DNA from 4 places in the Paracoccus broussonetiae genome. Region 1 is predicted to be linked to each of the others. Evidence: riboswitches for the same ligand, from Rfam matches in the RefSeq annotation. Region 1 holds a riboswitch; each other region holds the start of a gene.

The links. A riboswitch is a leader RNA that binds a small molecule or an ion and turns the genes downstream of it on or off. The one in region 1 is predicted to bind cobalamin.
Region 2: another riboswitch for cobalamin. It lies ahead of RM190_RS02140 (DUF1636 domain-containing protein); the one in region 1 lies ahead of RM190_RS17245 (energy-coupling factor ABC transporter permease).
Region 3: another riboswitch for cobalamin. It lies ahead of RM190_RS17985 (ABC transporter substrate-binding protein); the one in region 1 lies ahead of RM190_RS17245 (energy-coupling factor ABC transporter permease).
Region 4: another riboswitch for cobalamin. It lies ahead of RM190_RS17060 (TonB-dependent receptor plug domain-containing protein); the one in region 1 lies ahead of RM190_RS17245 (energy-coupling factor ABC transporter permease).

What each region holds. Positions count from the first base shown of each region.
Region 1 covers NZ_JAVRQI010000014.1:13,816-18,020, reverse strand. Annotated here, with positions in the region: gene RM190_RS17255 (NAD-dependent epimerase/dehydratase family protein) at 1-458, shown strand, start outside; gene RM190_RS17250 (FadR/GntR family transcriptional regulator) at 539-1,270, shown strand; gene RM190_RS17245 (energy-coupling factor ABC transporter permease) at 1,295-1,993, opposite strand; cobalamin riboswitch at 2,027-2,221, opposite strand; gene RM190_RS17240 (zinc-dependent alcohol dehydrogenase) at 2,388-3,332, shown strand; gene RM190_RS17235 (6-pyruvoyl trahydropterin synthase family protein) at 3,349-3,744, shown strand; gene RM190_RS17230 (class I SAM-dependent methyltransferase) at 3,746-4,205, shown strand, end outside.
Region 2 covers NZ_JAVRQI010000001.1:414,932-419,136, reverse strand. Annotated here, with positions in the region: gene cobN (cobaltochelatase subunit CobN) at 1-372, opposite strand, end outside; gene cobW (cobalamin biosynthesis protein CobW) at 376-1,410, opposite strand; gene RM190_RS02140 (DUF1636 domain-containing protein) at 1,414-1,767, opposite strand; cobalamin riboswitch at 1,856-2,055, opposite strand; gene cobO (cob(I)yrinic acid a,c-diamide adenosyltransferase) at 2,093-2,704, shown strand; gene RM190_RS02130 (endonuclease/exonuclease/phosphatase family protein) at 2,711-3,769, opposite strand; gene leuD (3-isopropylmalate dehydratase small subunit) at 3,760-4,205, opposite strand, start outside.
Region 3 covers NZ_JAVRQI010000014.1:164,798-169,002, forward strand. Annotated here, with positions in the region: gene RM190_RS17975 (RecQ family ATP-dependent DNA helicase) at 1-171, opposite strand, end outside; gene RM190_RS17980 (hypothetical protein) at 516-857, opposite strand; cobalamin riboswitch at 1,109-1,305, shown strand; gene RM190_RS17985 (ABC transporter substrate-binding protein) at 1,457-2,467, shown strand; gene RM190_RS17990 (FecCD family ABC transporter permease) at 2,464-3,510, shown strand; gene RM190_RS17995 (ABC transporter ATP-binding protein) at 3,507-4,205, shown strand, end outside.
Region 4 covers NZ_JAVRQI010000013.1:154,009-158,213, forward strand. Annotated here, with positions in the region: gene RM190_RS17050 (tripartite tricarboxylate transporter permease) at 1-431, shown strand, start outside; gene RM190_RS17055 (Bug family tripartite tricarboxylate transporter substrate binding protein) at 461-1,423, shown strand; cobalamin riboswitch at 1,552-1,752, shown strand; gene RM190_RS17060 (TonB-dependent receptor plug domain-containing protein) at 1,884-3,755, shown strand; gene RM190_RS17065 (ABC transporter substrate-binding protein) at 3,749-4,205, shown strand, end outside.

The DNA.
Region 1 (4,205 bases):
AGACGGAACGGCTGACCGCGGATGTCCCCTTCCGACCGGACGGGCTTTACGGCGTCTCCAAGGTCTTCGGAGAGGCGATCGCCCGCATGTATTTCGAGAAGTTCGGCCAGGAAACCGCGCTGGTCAGGATCGGATCCTGCACGGCCGAGCCTGAAAACCACCGAATGCTGGCCAGCTGGTTCTCGCGCGGGGATTTCCTGTCGCTGATCCGCGCGGTCTTTACCGTGCCCAGCCTCGGATGCCCGGTGATCTGGGGCGCCTCGGCCAATGACGCAAGCTGGTGGGACAACAGCCACCTGGACTGGCTGGGCTGGACCCCCAAGGACAATGCCGAGGCATACCGCGACCGCATCGACGCCAGCACGCCACGCCCGCCGGCCGATGCGCCGCTGATGAAATATCAGGGCGGCGTCTTCACGCAGTTCCCGATCTACAAGGAAGGCGAACCGCGCGCCTGACCCGGTCCCTCGGGGCTTCAATCGGGGGCGGCGGGGGATTATCCGGTGCCAGACATGGTGGACAAGGAATGGGCCCAAGGATGAAAACCGAAGACGGCGTCACGTCCCCCGGCGCAACGCTGGTGGTCACGGTGCGCGACGAATTGCGCCGCCAGATCCAGTCGGGCGTTTACAAGGCGGGCGACCGCCTGCCTTCGGAATCCCGGCTGACGCAGGATTTCGGCGTCAGCCGCACGGTCATCCGTGAAGCCGTCGCCGCCCTGCGGGCCGATGGCATTGTCGAGCCGAAGCAGGGCGCGGGCGTCTTTGTCTTGGCCGCGGCGGAAACCACGCCCCAGTTCCGCGACATCGATACCGACCGCGTCTCGTCGATCATCGAGATCCTGGAACTGCGCACCGCGCTGGAAGGCGACGCGGCCGCTCTTGCCGCGCAGCGCCGCTCTCCTGCGCAAGAGGAAGACATCATCGAGGCGTTCCAGCGCCTGACCACGCTTGCCCGCGAAGACAAGCCTACCGCCGATGCCGATTTCGCCTTTCACCTGGCGATCGCACAGGCGGCCAACAATCCCCGATTCAGCGAGATGCTCAGCCTGATCGGCATCGCCATGATCCCGCGCCGGATGCTGCACCGCGATGGCGACATCTCGACCCCGCCGGATTACACGCGCGTGCTGGAGCAGGAACACGGTGCGATCCTGTCGGCCATCCAGAATGCCGACCCGGACGAGGCACGCCGCGCCATGCGGACCCATCTGAAGAACAGCCAGACCCGATACCGCGAACAGCTTCGGCTGGCGCGTGGGCAGGGCTGAACCGCCCCGCCCTTTGCCCGTCGATCACGCGGGATTGTGCAGCCTTGGGGTGACGAACAGCGCAGGGCCCGCGCCCCGTGCGATCCCTGCTGGCCCCTTCAGCGCCTTGGCGACAGCCAGCACAGCAAGATCGGCCAGCGGCTCGACCACGACCACCAACATATAGGCCGCGCCAAAGCTGGCGATCGCCGCCAGGTTCCCGGCCCCCGCCCCTGCGCCATAGACGGCCCAGAAGGCGACCCACAGCACGACACCCCCCTGATAGGCAGTGGATAGCGCCAGGGCCTGCCGATACTTCAGATCGACATAGGCCGTTCCCGGCGCGACGATGCGCGCGGCCAGCGCCCGCACCGCGAACAGCGGGAACAGCAGCGTTGTCACGTTCATCCCGTATTGCGGCAGGTCGAAGGGGGCGAAGAACATCCCCTGGATCAGCAGCCCCAGCGCCAGCCCGATGGCTGCGGGCGCCGCGCCGAACAGCAGGAAGATCGTCGATCCAAGGATCAGGTGCACCTCGGACACTCCGACCGGGTGATGCGGCAGCACCTCGAAAAAGACGAAGACGGCGGCGGTGGCCAGCGCTGAGCGCAGCGCAAGCGAGGCTGCCCCCTCGGCCCGCAGCGATGCGGCGGCCAGTTTCAGCGTATAGGCGCCAGCCGCTGCGGCTGTGGCGTAGCTCAGGACGATCTTGGCCCCTGAGACGAGGCCCGGTTCGATATGCATGGTCGTTTCTCCTTACCGTCATCCCCGACGGCGGTTGCGATGTGGCGCGAGGTCGGTCTCCTGACTCGCGGGTCGCAGCCTTGCCTCGCCTTCCCATGACCGCAGGTCACAGTGGCAGTTCAGGTTCGGCTCGCCGCTCACAGTCGCGGGGGCGGTTGGATTCGGGATATCCCGTCCTGTTCCCATGTCGTCCGTGTTGCGGTCGACACCTCGTGCCCGGCCAACATTCCGGCATGATTTGGCCGGGTCAACCGCAAACCGGATGTCCTGCCCGATTCGGGGGAACAAATCGGGCCAAACCGACGTTTTATGGGGCCAATCTCCATTCCGGTCCGGATGACATGTCCCCTTCCCGCCGCTTCTTCCCGCCTTTCGCATCGCAGGTCCCGCGGGGATGACGGCCTTGGCCCTATGGTGGAGCGCGCCGGGTGAAGCCCGGATCCAGCCCGCCGCCCTGGGACACGGCGTTCTTGTCGAGACCGAGTTTTCCGGCATCAGTCGCGGGACCGAGCGGCTGATCTCTCAGGGTCGGGTGCCCCCCGACGAGGCCTTGCGGATGCGCGCGCCATTTCAGGAAGGCGATTTCCCCTTTCCTGTGAAATACGGCTATGCCGCCGTCGGGCAAGCGACCGAGGGCGCTATGGCGGGGCGTTCTGTGTTCGCGCTTTTTCCCCATCAGGACCGGTTTCGTCTGCCCGAAGCGCAGCTTCTTCCCCTGCCGGATGCCGTGCCGCCGGGCCGCGCGGTGCTGGCAGCGAACATGGAAACCGCACTGAACGTGTTGTGGGACAGCGGGGCTGCGGCGGGGGACAGGATTGCAATTTTCGGCGCGGGCCTTGTCGGGCTGTTGGTCGGCGCACTCGCCACCCGGCTCCCGGGGGCAGAGGTCGTGATGATCGACCCCCTGTCCGCACGGCGTCCCTTGGCCGAGGCCCTGGGTTGCACCTTTTGCGCACCCAGCAATGCGCCTCAGGACCAGGATGTCGCGATCAATTGCAGCGCCTCGGCCGAAGGACTGGCGGGGGCGCTGGCCGTGGCGGGCATGGATGCCACCGTGGTCGAGGCAAGTTGGCACGGCGACCGGCCGGTTGCCCTGCCGCTGGGCGCGACATTCCACAGCCGTCGGCTGCGCCTTGTCAGCTCGCAGGTCGGCGGCCTGCCCCCGGCCCGCGCCCCGCGCTGGAGCCACGGCCGTCGGCTGGCCAAGGCCATCGCGCTGCTGGACGATCCCCGGCTTGATCTGCTGATTTCGGGCGAGACCCCTTTTCGGCAGATGCCGCAGGCCTTTCCGGCCATCCTCGCCGATCCCGACACGCTTTGCCATCGCATCCGGTACTGACCGGGAAAGGAGCCGCATGTTCGCCGTCGAAGTCCGCGACCACATCATGATCGCCCATTCGCTGCCTCACCCGGCCTTCGGTCCGGCGCAGGCGATGCATGGAGCGACCTATACCGTCGACGTGGCCTTCTGCGCCGAGACGCTGGACGAAACCGGGGTCGTGGTCGATATCGGCCTTGCCAGTCAGGCGCTGGCCGCGGCGCTGGCCTCGCTGCGCTACAAGAACCTTGACGAAGTACCGGAATTTCAGGGGAAATTCACCACGACCGAGTTCCTATGCCAGATCGTCTTCGACAGGATTGCGGCCTCTGTCCGGGCCGGAGAGCTGGGTGATCAAGGTCGCATCGCGCGCCTGCGGGTGACGCTGCAGGAAAGCCATCTCGCCTCGGCCTGGTATGAGGGTGCGATCTGACATGGCATTTCCCGCGACATGGCTTGACCTGCGCGAACCGGCCGACCGACAGGCCCGCGACGGCGCGCTGCTGCAAAAGGCCGCCACTGCCGCCGGGCCATGCCCGCTGATCGTGGATCTTGGCTGCGGCACAGGGGCGACGATGCGCGCCATGTCGGGGCTTTTGCCGGGCGGCGCGCACTGGCGCATGGTGGACAGCGACCCCGACCTGCTTGCCCGAATTCCGGCCGGTGACGGCATCACCCTGCATCCGGGCGATCTGGGCGATCAGGCCCGCCTGCCGCTGGACGGCGCGACTATGGTGACTGCTTCGGCCCTGCTTGATCTTTGCCCGGCGTATTGGATCGCGGACCTGGCCGTGGAACTGGCGACGCGCTCGCTGCCCTTTTATGCCGCGCTGACCTTTGACGGCGCGATGGAGTGGCACCCGGAACTGCCCGGGGATGCCGCCGTCACGGCCG
Region 2 (4,205 bases), on a different contig from region 1:
GCGGTCGAGGGTGGCGTCCTCGTGCCCGTCGCCGGGCAGGATGGCCAGCGCGATGCCCCGCCGCCGGGCAAGATCCTGAAGACTGGCGATGCCATAGGGCCAATACCCCTCGCCCCCGATCAGGCGGACCAGAACGGCGCGTGCGCCGGACAGAACCGTCTCGCAATACTGGTCGACCGACAGGGGATGGCGCAGGGCCGAAAGATTGCACAGCCGAAGCGATGGCAGCCCGCCCCGATGCCAGCCTGCCGCGAAAGCACCAAGGTCGCTGTCCGAAAAGGACAGCACGACCATGTCGGCCGAGGTCTGGCCGGGGTCCGTCGGAACCTCGGTCTCCTCAAGCCCACGGCTTTCGCGGAAGACGACATGCATGGGTCAGGCCGTCAGGATGTGCCGGATCGCGGCTTCGTCGATGTCGTCATGTTCGGCAATGACGACAAGGCGCGACTGGCGCGGGCTGTCGCCCCAGGGGCGGTCGAACTGGTGGCGGACCCGCGCACCCACGGCCTGCACCAGCAGGCGCATGGGTTTGCCCGCGACGGCGACATGGCCCTTGACCCGCAGGATGTTCCGTTCACGCGCCAGCCGGGCGATCCGATCCGACAGGTCGGCGGGATCGGCGATCTCGGGCAGGTCGATCACGACGGAGTCGAAATCGTCATGCTCGTGGTCATCCGCGCCGTCATGGTGGCTGGGGCGGGCATCCAGGTCATCTTCGGCAGCGGCGTTCAGGCCCAGGATCACGCGCGGATCGATCACACCCTCGGACAAGGGCAGAATCGGCAGCTTGCGCGGCGCCTCGGCCTCGACCACGGCGCGGGCGGCGGTAAGGCCGGCCTCTCCCGCCAGATCGGCCTTGGTCAGCAGGACAAGATCGGCGCAGGCGATCTGGTCCTCGAATACCTCGGACAGCGGCGTTTCGTGGTCCAGGCTTTCATCCGCCGCGCGCTGGGCCTGCACTGCGTCCTCGTCCGGGGCAAAGCGGCCCGCGGCCACCGCCTCGGCATCGGCCAGGGCGATGACGCCGTCGACGGTGATGCGCGAACGGATGGCGGGCCAGTCGAAGGCCTTCAGCAAGGGCTTGGGCAGCGCCAGACCCGAGGTCTCGATCAGGATGTGGTCCGGCTTCCGGGGCAGGGCCATCAGCGCTTCCAGCGTCGGGATGAAGTCGTCGGCGACGGTGCAGCAGATGCAGCCATTCGACAGCTCGACGATGTTCTCGGCCGGGCAGCTTTCATCCGCGCAGGATTTCAGGATGTCGCCGTCGACGCCCACGGTGCCGAATTCGTTGACCAGAACGGCAAGCCGCTTGCCCTGCGGGTTCTGCATCAGGTGCCGGATCAGCGTGGTCTTGCCCGCGCCAAGGAAGCCTGTGATCACGGTGACGGGGGTCTTGGTCAGGTCGGTCATCTTTCACCCAATCGGAGGAATGCGCGCGATACTGCGCTTGCGGAAAATCGCGACGCGGTCGCGCCATGGCACGATGCCGTCGGTGCTGGCGGCATAGGCGGCCGCGCCCTGAAGGATCTCGGGCACGTCCGCGATCTCCATCCGGCCATAGACATAGCTCCACCGGCCCGGCCCGCTGAGCGCGATGGCCGAGCCGCTGTTGCAGGCCGAGAGGCATTCGACGGGAATGATGCGGACGCCCGGGGGCGGGGCCACGCCGTCCAGCGCCGCATGCAGCCTTGCGCCCGCGACGGGCTGGCCATCCAGCACCGGCTGGCCGGCGCGGCAGGTGGTGCAGACAAGCAGTGAAACGTCCATGCGCCCTTCATTTCCATGTGGCGGGCGCGGTGCGGGTATGCGGGCACGGGATTCGTGCCACGAACCCAAGCAGGAACACCCCGTCCGCCGGTCAAACAAGGCGCAGGCAGGTCTCCCGGCTTGCGGATTCAGGCTTTCGCCAACGGTCGGCCCACCTTCCCGGCCGAAGCCAGTGGCATAGGGCGACCTTTCCGGTCACGGTCGCGGGGGCGGCTGCTTTCCAGGCCAAGGCCTGTCGCATTCCCTCTTAGCCTGCCATAAGGCAGGACCAGCGCAGGCAAAGAAGTGCGCCGGGCGCCCGCACTTGTCAAGCAAGGGAGTCGCGATGTCAGCCGAAGGGAATACCCGCCATTCCGAGAAGATGGCCCAGATCAAGGCCGCCCGAGACCGGATGATGCAGGACAAGACCGGCGAAAAGGGGCTGGTCATCGTCCATACCGGCAAGGGCAAGGGCAAGTCGTCCTCGGGTTTCGGGATGATTCTGCGCTGCATCGCCCATGACATGCCCTGCGCGGTCGTGCAGTTCATCAAGGGTGCATGGGACACGGGCGAGCGGCGGTTGCTGACCGGGCATTTCGGCGATCTGTGCCAGTTTCACGCGATGGGCGAGGGCTTCACCTGGGAAACCCAGGACCGGGACCGCGACATTGCTGCGGCGCGCGCGGGCTGGGACAAGGCGCAAGAGCTGATCCGCGACCCTCGCATCCGCATGGTCCTGCTGGACGAGATCAACATCGCGCTCCGCTATGGCTATCTGCAGGTGGGGGAGGTGCTGGATTTCCTGCAACGTGAGAAGCCGCCGATGACCCATGTCGTGCTGACCGGGCGCAATGCCGATCCGGCCCTGATCGAGGCCGCCGATCTCGTGACCGAGATGGAGGCGGTGAAGCATCCCTTCCGCGCGGGCATCAAGGCGCAGCCGGGGGTCGAGTTCTAGGTCAGCTCACCGCTCGGCGGGCGGCCAGTCTATATCGACCCAGACCAGCCGATGGCTGGAGGCCGCCAGCGCCACCTGCGCCAGTTCGCCCGTCGGGGGCCAGAATACGCCCGAGCCAAGCACCTTCAGGCCCTTTTGCGGCAGGACGTAATCGACGCGCAGGTTTCCGGGCGGCTTGTCGTCGGGCCAGTCGCCGGTATCCAGCGCCGGGTCGCCCTTTTGAGCCGCGTTCACGCCCGCGCTGCCGGCAGCCCTGCCCCCTTCGCTTGCGGGCAGGGAATCGGTCACGCGCGCCATCATCCGGGCCAACGCATCGGGGCGCCCCTCGCTGTCGGCAGCGTCGATGTTCAGCTTGCCCGCCAGCACGAAGGGCGCGCCGGGCAGCCGGTCCAGCCAGAAGGCCAACTCGTCATGGTTGCGCCTGCCGTTGCGATCCTCGGGCCCGTCGAAAACCGGGGGCGAGGCCGCCATTGCCAGCAGGTGCAGCGGCTTTCCCGCGACGGTCAGCGTCGCGTCCCAATGTGCGGCCGAGGACAGGCGCTGCACGGCCGCCACCTCGGGCGCGGCCGGGGGCATCAGATTGCCGGGCAGATCGCGCCACAGGAACGCCGAGTGGTCAAGGACCGGGCCGATCGGGTGACGCGACAGGATCGCCATGCCGCCCTGCCCGGAAAAGCGGCCAAAGCCCTGCCGGTCATTGGCGGTCCCGGCCCTGCCGTTTCCGTCCAGATCCAGCCCGCTGGGCATGCCCGCGTTGGGGCGGGCCGAGAAACTGTGCGGATAATCCGCGCCAGCCGCCGACAACCGGGCGCGGAAGGCGGCCAAGGCCAGCCCGTCCAGATCCCAGTCGAAACCGGTCAGCAGCAGGATATCGGGTCGGGTTTCGGCGATCACCCGGACGACCGCGTCGATCTGGGCGTCCTTGCGGCCAAGATCGCGCAAAAGAAGCCCTGGCCCGTCTCGCGACAGGTCGGGGCTGAACGTGGCGATCCGCAGGGGCGCGGCCGCGGTGGCGGAACCCAGGGCGGCAAGAAGGACCGCCCCGGCAAGCGCCCTTAGACCCAAGGGAGGCTCTGGGCCATCTGGGTCTCGAAGCTGTCGATCGAGCCGGATTTCTCCATCGTCAGGCCGATGTCATCCAGCCCTTCCAGCATGCAATGCTTGCGGAAGGCGTCGACCTCGAACGCGAAGCTTTGCCCGTCCGAGGTGGTGACGACCTGATTTTCCAGATCGACGGTCATGCGGGCATTCGCCCCCTTGCGGGCGTCTTCCATCAGCACGTCGACGACTTCCTTGGGCATGACGATCGGAAGGATGCCGTTCTTGAAGCAGTTGTTGAAGAAGATGTCCGCGAAGCTGGTCGAGATGACGCAGCGGATGCCGAAATCCATCAGCGCCCAGGGCGCATGTTCGCGCGACGACCCGCAGCCGAAATTGTCGCCCGCGACGATGATCTGCGACTGCCGATAAGCGGGCTGGTTCAGGACGAAATCCGGAACCT
Region 3 (4,205 bases), 150 kb from region 1:
CCGGTCACCTTTCTTGAACAGGATTTTCTGATCGTCCGAGTGACGCACCGCGGCAAATGCAAATGTCAGCGCGCGGGTCGGATCGACTTCCAGGTCAACAGACAGGCATCGCTCGATGAGCGGTATGGATCTTTGATCGCGCCCGGCGTCGTTCATGTCGAAGTTCTTCATTGAGAACGAAAACTTACCGATTTGTGATCATAGGCATGGCTCGCCACACATTACCAGCCTCGAGGCCGAGGCTGCCTCCGCTCACCGTCATACTGATTCACGTGCCTTCTCATCTGGGAGAAGACCCGCGCCTGTGCGGACTATTTTCGCTGTTCGACCTGAGCGTCCTCAGCCGGCCCTGGAGCGGACTTGAGGTGTAGCGGCAACTGGTTGTTCGAATGTCCGCTTTAGCCCCATTGCGGTCATTCGCTATAAGTAGGGCTGACGCGATTTATATCTGCTTTCCAATTGTATGCAGCTGGGCGCACCTTACGATCAACTTCGGTGTGAGCTATCGCGTTTGGTTAGGAGATGTCTGCTGTCCCCAAATAGACGATGTCTATCCTGCCGGGGCCAGTGGCTACGGTCGCCATCATCAAGCCAAGACGATTGGGATTAAGAGCGGTCTGCAACGTGCCGAGCGCTGCGCCGTCGGCCGATAGCATGTGGAGTTGACCGCCCCAATCGTGGACTTGCGCCGGTGTGCCAGAGAGCGGCGGAACGCCGAGCCATTTGAAGGCAGCCCAATATCGCCGGTCGGACGAGGTCCGGTTTTCAGCAGGTGTGAAGCTCTGCGCAAGTTCCAGCCAAATCGACTTAGTTTCGACCCCGTCAAGCGAACATGCGTCCGAGACAGGCAGGTTCAAGAACCCGGAGCCTCGGCCCCGCTCTGTGCGCGATGCCGGGTGAGGTCGACTGGTCCGGAATAGGGATAGGAAGAGCTCAGTCTGATCGAAGATCACGAATTCAATGTGCTCTCCTTGCGCGGACTGGATAAGACGGTCGAATCTTGCGGCATCGTATGTCTGCACTTTCGCATCCGCAAAATCGACGTGCCTGACGCTGAGGCGACGTGCGCGAGGCGTAGACATTGTCACTTGCGTGCTTTCGGCTCTCTGGCTAACAGGATCGCGTCGGTTTCCGAAAGGAATTGAAAGGGAATCCGTTGGGGCAATCGCCTCGAAACGGAACTGCCCCCGCAACTGTAGGCGGCGAGCAGGATGCGAATACGCCACTGTGGCCCACGGGCCATGGGAAGGCCGCATCCCGCGATGACCCGCCAGTCAGGAGACCTGCCGACGGATGAAACTCTAACGATCCGGGCGGGGTGTCCGGGGAGGTGCCAGATGCTTCATGCCTGCCGAACTGTCGGTCCGGTCCTTCGTTGCTGCGTTCCGTATCCGGACGCGGCTTTGCCATGGCCATTCCCCAAGCCCTTCGCCTGCAACCAGACCGGAGACTTGAGATGTTCCTGAAATCTACCCTGACCGGACTTCTTCTCGCTGGCGCCGCCATGCTGCCCGCCGCGGCAGAAACTTCATATCCGTTGAAGCTATCGAATTGCGGCATCGGTCTGTCCTTCGACGAGGCGCCGGAAAGCGCGGTGACCGTGGGTCAGGCCGCGACCGAGATCCTTTATTCGCTGGGTCTGGCCGACAAGGTCGCCGGCACCTCGGTCTGGTTCACGGAAATTTTGCCCGAGTTCAGCGAAACGAACGCCGGGATCGAGCGTCTGGCCGACAATGACCCGAGCTTCGAAAGCGTCGTCGCCAAGCGTCCCGGCATCGTGACCGTGCAATATGAATGGCATGTCGGCCCGCAAGGCATCGTCGCCACCCGCGAGCAGTTCTCGGACCTCGGGATTCCGACCTATATCCTGCCCTCGGATTGCACCGGAAAGGACAATAGCAAGGGCTCGGACGGCACGCGCAGCGACATGTATGCGATGGAGAGCATCTATCGCGGTGTCTCGGACCTGGGGCAGATTTTCGATGTGGCCGACAAGGGCGAGGCGCTGATCACCGATCTGAAGTCGCGCGAGGCCGCCGCGATCGACAAGGCCAAGGCGCTGGGGCTGAAGGATGCCTCGGCGGTGTTCTGGTTCTCCTCGGCCGAGATGGACATCGACCCCTATGTCGCCGGTCGCAAGGGTCCGCCAGCCTACATGATGAATGCGCTTGGCCTGAAGAACGTCGTCGATAGCGACGAGGAATGGCCGGTCGTCAGCTGGGAGACCATCGCGCGAGCCAACCCCTCGGTCATCGTCGTGGCGAAGATGGACCGCCGCCGTTTCGAGGCCGATGATTATGAAAAGAAGATCGGCTTCCTGAAATCCGATCCGGTGACCAGCCAGATGGATGCGGTGAAGAATGACCGCATCATCGTGCTGGACGCGCATGCGATGGACCCCTCGATCCGCAATATCGACGCGCTTGAGACCCTGGCCGGGGCGCTGCCGAAGTTCGGCCTGAAATGACCGAGGCCGCCATCCCCTGTGCCGCCGCTTGGCGGTCGCGGCTGATCCTACGTCTGACGCTGGGGCTGGCGGTGCTTGTCCTTGCCGTTCTGGTGGGCGTGGTTCTGGGCGAGACGCCGCTGCCGCCGTCGCAGGTGGCGACGGTGCTCGCACAGAAGCTTTGGGGTGCAGCATCGGGCGTCGATCCGATCGACGCAGGCATCATCTGGAATTACCGCCTGCCGCGCACGCTGGTCGCGGCGGCCTGTGGCGCGGGGCTCGCGCTGTCGGGGCTGGTCCTGCAGACGCTGGTGCGCAATGCCCTTGCCGATCCCTATCTGCTCGGCGTCTCGGCCGGGGCCTCGACCGGTGCGGTCGCGGTCACGATCATGGGCGTCGGCGCGGGGGCCATCGGCATCTCGGCCGGGGCCTTTGCGGGGGCCGCGCTCGCCTTCGGCATCGTCGCGGCGCTCGCGCGCGCAGCGGGGGGTGGATCGGCGCAGCTGGTCCTTGCCGGGATTGCGGGCTCGCAGCTTTTCAACGCGCTGACCAGCTTCTTCATTGCCAAATCCGCCAATGCCGAGCAGGCGCGCGGCATCATGTTCTGGCTGCTCGGCAATCTCTCGGGCGTGCGCTGGCCGGATGTGGCGCTGGCGGTGCCGGTGGCGCTGGCGGGGCTGCTGGCATGCGCGGTGCATATCCGGGCGCTTGACGCCTTCAGCTTCGGCGCGAGTGCGGCTGCCTCGCTGGGGATCGCGGTGCGACGGGTGATGGTCGTCCTGCTGGGGGCGGTGACGCTCATGACCGCGGTGATGGTCAGCCTTGTCGGGGCCATCGGCTTTGTCGGACTGGTCGTGCCTCATGCCATGCGCATTCTGGTGGGGGCTCGGCATGGCGCGCTGGTCCCGGCCTCGGCGCTGGCGGGAGCGGTCTTCATGATCGCGGCGGATGTGGTCTCGCGCGTGCTGATCCCCGGTCAAGTCGTCCCCATCGGCGTCGTCACCGCGCTGGTCGGCGCACCGGCATTCGCGCTGATCCTGATCCGCAACCGGAGTCGCGCATGAGGATCAGTGCAACCGACCTCTCGCTGCACGCGCAAGGCCGCAACATCGTCGACGGCGTCGATCTGCAGGTCGCAGCGGGCGAGACGTTTGGCCTGATCGGCCCGAACGGGTCGGGAAAATCGACGCTCCTGCGTCTCCTCGCTGGGCTCGACCGCCGCGCCAGGGGGATCGTCGAATTGGGGGGCGAGCCCGTGAGCAAGTTGCCCCGACGCGAAATCGCACGCCGCCTTGCCATGGTCGAGCAGCAGGCCGAGACAGGTGAGGCACTGACCGCCCGTCAGGTTGTCGAGCTTGGGCGCACGCCCTGGCTTTCGGCCCTGGCCCCCTTTGGCCCTGCCGACGCTGCCATCGTGGACAACGCGCTGCAGGCGGTCGGCATGAAGAGCATGGCCGCCCGGGCTTGGGCCACGCTTTCGGGCGGCGAGCGACAGCGCCTGCAAATCGCGCGCGCGCTAGCGCAACGGCCCCGCATCCTGCTTCTGGACGAGCCGACGAACCATCTGGATATCCACCATCAGCTTGCGCTGCTGCGGTTGGTCCAAGATCTGCCCCTGACCGTGGTGATCGCGCTGCATGACCTCAATCAGGCGATGGGCTGCGACCGACTGGGAGTCATGGCAGGGGGCCGCATGGTCGCCTGTGGCCCGCCCGACGCGGTCCTGACCTCCGATCTGCTGCGCAACGTCTTCCGGGTG
Region 4 (4,205 bases), on a different contig from region 1:
CCAGCATGTGGATCGGGAACCTGATGCTGGTCGTCCTGAACCTGCCGCTGATCGGGCTGTGGGTCAAACTGCTGACCGTGCCCTATTACGTGCTGTTCCCGATCATCATGGCGATGTGTTCGATCGGGGTCTATTCGGTCGCCTCGAACACCTATGACCTTTACGCCGTCGCGTTCTTCGGGCTGCTCGGCTACGCGATGACCAAGCTTCGCTGCGAACCCGCACCGCTGCTTCTGGGCTTCGTCCTTGGCCCCCTGCTGGAAGAGAACCTGCGCCGGGCCATGATCCTGTCACGGGGCGATCCGACCACCTTCATCACCCGTCCGATCAGCGCCACGCTGCTTCTGATGGCCGCCGCGATCCTGGTGCTGGTCTTCCTGCCCCAGATCCGCAAGCGCCGGGACGAGGTCTTTACCGAAAGCGACGCCTGAGGTCGCGATAGAATGGGAGGAGAAACATGATGCTGAAAATCACCCGGCGCCTTCTTCTGGGCGCCGCAATGGCCGCAGGGTTGGCCGGGGCCGCGGCCGCCGCGTTCCCTGACCGCCCGATCACGCTGGTGATCCCCTTCGCGGCCGGCGGCTCGACCGACGTGGTCGGGCGCATCGTCGCCGACCGGATGGGGCAGGCCCTTGGCCAGCAGGTGGTGGTCCAGAACGTGGGCGGCGCAGGCGGCAGTCTGGGCGCGCAGCAGGTCGCCAAGGCCGATCCCGACGGCTACACGATCCTGATGGGCACGGTCGCGACCCATGCGCTGAACCCGCTGATCCTGAAGCAGAAGCCCTATGACCCGGTCACGGATTTCGCGCCGATCTCGCTTCTGGTGCTGGTCCCGAACGTGCTGGCGGTGAACCCGGAATTGCCGGTCAAGACTGTGCAGGAGCTGATCGACCTCGCGAAGAAAGACCCGCTGGCCTATGCCTCGTCGGGGAACGGGACACCGCTGCACCTGTCGGGCGAGTTGTTCAAGTCGATGGCTGGCGTCGATATCACGCATATCCCCTATAAGGGCTCGGGTCCGGCGCTGACTGATGTTCTGGGCAACCAGGTGCCGATCATCTTCGACAATCTGCCGTCTTCCTCGGGCCATATCACCAGTGGCAAGCTGCGAGCGCTGGGTGTGACGACCAAGGAACGCGTGCCCTCGTTCCCGGATATCCCGGCCATTGCCGAAACGCTGCCGGGATATGAAACCTACAGCTGGAACGCGCTTTTCGCGCCCGCCGGAACCCCGCCCGAAGCCATTGCCGCGTTGAACAAGGCCGCGCTGGAGGCCATGGCCGACCCGGCGGTCGTGGCCCGCATGGGCGAATTCTCGGCCAGCATCGTCGCCTCCAGCCCCGAGGAACTGGCCGAGCACGTCAAGGCCGAGATGGCGAAATGGGAGCCGGTCGTGAAGGCCGCGAATGTCAGCCTGGACTGAGGCGCCACGTCCAGAAACCACGGCCCGGAGATCGTCTCTCCGGGCCGTTTTCGTTTGCGGACCCGCGATACTGCCGGTGCCGCCAAAGCCGTGCCGCAAGTCTGCTTGACAGAGCCCGCAATCCTGCGCCAACACAGGAACGCTTCGGTTTCCGGCGGTACTGCCGTCGGATCAAAAGGGAATGCGGTGCGCCGAAAGGCCATGCCGCGGCTGCCCCCGCAACTGTAGGCGGTGAGCGAAGGCCGACGACGCCACTGGGAAACACCCGGGAAGGCCGGCCCGAGCAGCGATCCGCAAGCCAGGAGACCTGCCGCAGCACTCACCCATTTCCGGCGCGGGGCGCGCCGTGAAAGCGGCCATTCCGCAGAGGTGAAGATCACCGGCCTGTGGCAGGGACCCCGGTTCCCGTCGCGGGCAATCTGCAGCGGCAGGCCCCGGCCTGCACAGGAAAGGCCAAGGCATGAAGTTGCGCCATCTGTTTTCCACCGCCGTCACCGCCACCCTTCTGCCCGCCGTCGCCCCCGCGCAGGATGTGGTGACGCTGGACCCGGTCATCCTCTCGGCCGGCTTCGCGCCGATCGCCGGGGATGCCTATGGCCGCGCGTTCACCGTCATCACCTCGGACGAGATCGAGGCGCGGGGCATCGCCACCATCCAGGATGCCCTGCGCGCGGTGCCGGGCGTCTCGGTTTCAAGCACCGGATCGACCCATACCCAGGTCCGCATCCGCGGCGGCGAAGCAGATCACACCCTGATCCTGATCGACGGGATCGAGGCCACGGGCGGAGCGGATGAGTACATCCTGAGCGGTTTGGAAACCGCCAATGTCGAGCGGATCGAGGTCCTGCGCGGCCCGCAATCAGTCTATTACGGATCGAACGCCTCGGCTGGCGTGATCAACATCATCACCCGAAAGGGCGGCGAGGGGCTGTCCTATGGCGGCGCGGTCGAGGTTGGAAACGGTGCCTCTGCCTCGGCCTATGCCAGCCGGAACGGATCTCGCGGCGGGCTGGCGGTGAATCTGTCCGCGAAGGACGACCACGGGTTCGACCAGTCGGGCGATGGCGGCGAAAAGGACGGGCTGACCCGCAAGACGATCGGCCTGTCCGGCTGGTTCCAGGCGACCGACGACCTGCGGCTGGGTGCCACACTGCGGCGGGCGACCGAAACCTATGACTATGATGCCGAAAATTACAGCGCCACCACCACCGACGAATATGTCGTCGACGATCCCGGCCTGTTTGGCGACCGGGACGAATTCCAGGGCGCGACCTGGGCCGAACTGTCGATGCTGGACGGACGGCTGACGCAGCGCCTGGAATATCAGGACAGCATCTTCAAGCAGAGCCTGCAGGGCGAAAACGAGACACGGGGCGAAACCCGCAAGCTGAAGTACCGGCTGAGTTTCGGGTTGGACGGCCTTGCCGTCGACGAAGCCCACCACCTTCTGAACGTCATGGCCGAGGGGCAAAAGGACGAGGCCTCGACCGCGCCGGATTTCGACCGCGAGATGACCTCGCTGGCCGTCGAGTACCGGGCGTTCCTTGACAATGGCATCGATCTGCAGGCCGGGATCCGTCATGACGACAACAGGGTCTTCGACGACTTCACCAGCTGGAACATCGGCCTGTCCTGGCAGATTCCAGATCGCCCATTCCGGCTTCATGCCTCGGCCGGGGCGGGGATGGTCAATCCCTCGTTCTTCGAGCTTTACGCCAATGACGCCTACAGCGTCGGCAATCCCTTTCTCGCCCCCGAGAAGAACCGCGGCTTCGACCTTGGGATCGAGGCCGAACTGCCGAATGGATTGGGCAGCATCGACGTGACCTATTTCAACGAGCGTCTTGAGGACGAGATCACCTATGTCTACGGCGCCGCCCCGGATGGCCGGGCCAGCTATGTGAACCAGTCGGGAGAAAGCCCGCGCCAAGGGATCGAGGCCAGCGCCCGGATCAAACCCACCGCGAACCTGGACCTTGCGCTGAGCTATACCTATCTGGACGCAAAGAATCCCGACGGCTCGATCGAAATCCGGCGTCCGCGCAACGAATTCGGACTGTCCGCCACGCTTGCTGTGCTGGAAGGCCGCGGCCAGGTCACCGCCGATTTCCGCCACGTCTCGGGCAATTTCGACACGCGCTTCTTCGGCGACTATGCGACGGCCGAACTGCCGGCCTATAACCTTGTGAACCTGTCGGCGGGCTATGACCTGACCGAACGGGTGCGGGTGACAGGGCGGGTCGTGAACCTTTTCGACAGCGAATATTCGGACGTCTGGGGCTTTGCCTCGCAGGGTCGCACGCTTTATGCGGGGCTGCAGGCCCGATGGTAAGGTCCGGGCTTCTGGCGCTGGCGCTGGCGCTGCCTTGCGCCGTTCTTGCGCGGGCCGATGTCCCACAACGGGTCGTGTCGATGAACCTGTGCACCGATCAGCTGGCCATGCTGCTGGCGGGACCGGGACAGCTTGTGTCGGTGTCGCGCCATGCGGGCGATCCCTCGACCTCAGCGATGGCGGATCAGGCGCGGGCCTTTCCCGCCAATGGCGGCACCGCCGAAGAGATCTATCTGCTGCGCCCCGATCTTGTGCTGGCGGGCGATTACACCAACCCCGTCACCCTTGCGATGCTGCAAAGGCTGGGCATTCGGGTCGAAACCTTTCCGGCTGATGAAACCGTCGCCGGGATCCGCGACAACCTGCGCCGCATGGGCGAACTGCTGGGGCGCGAACCTGCCGCCGGGGATGCAATCCGGGATTTCGACCGCGACCTGGCCCGGCTGGACG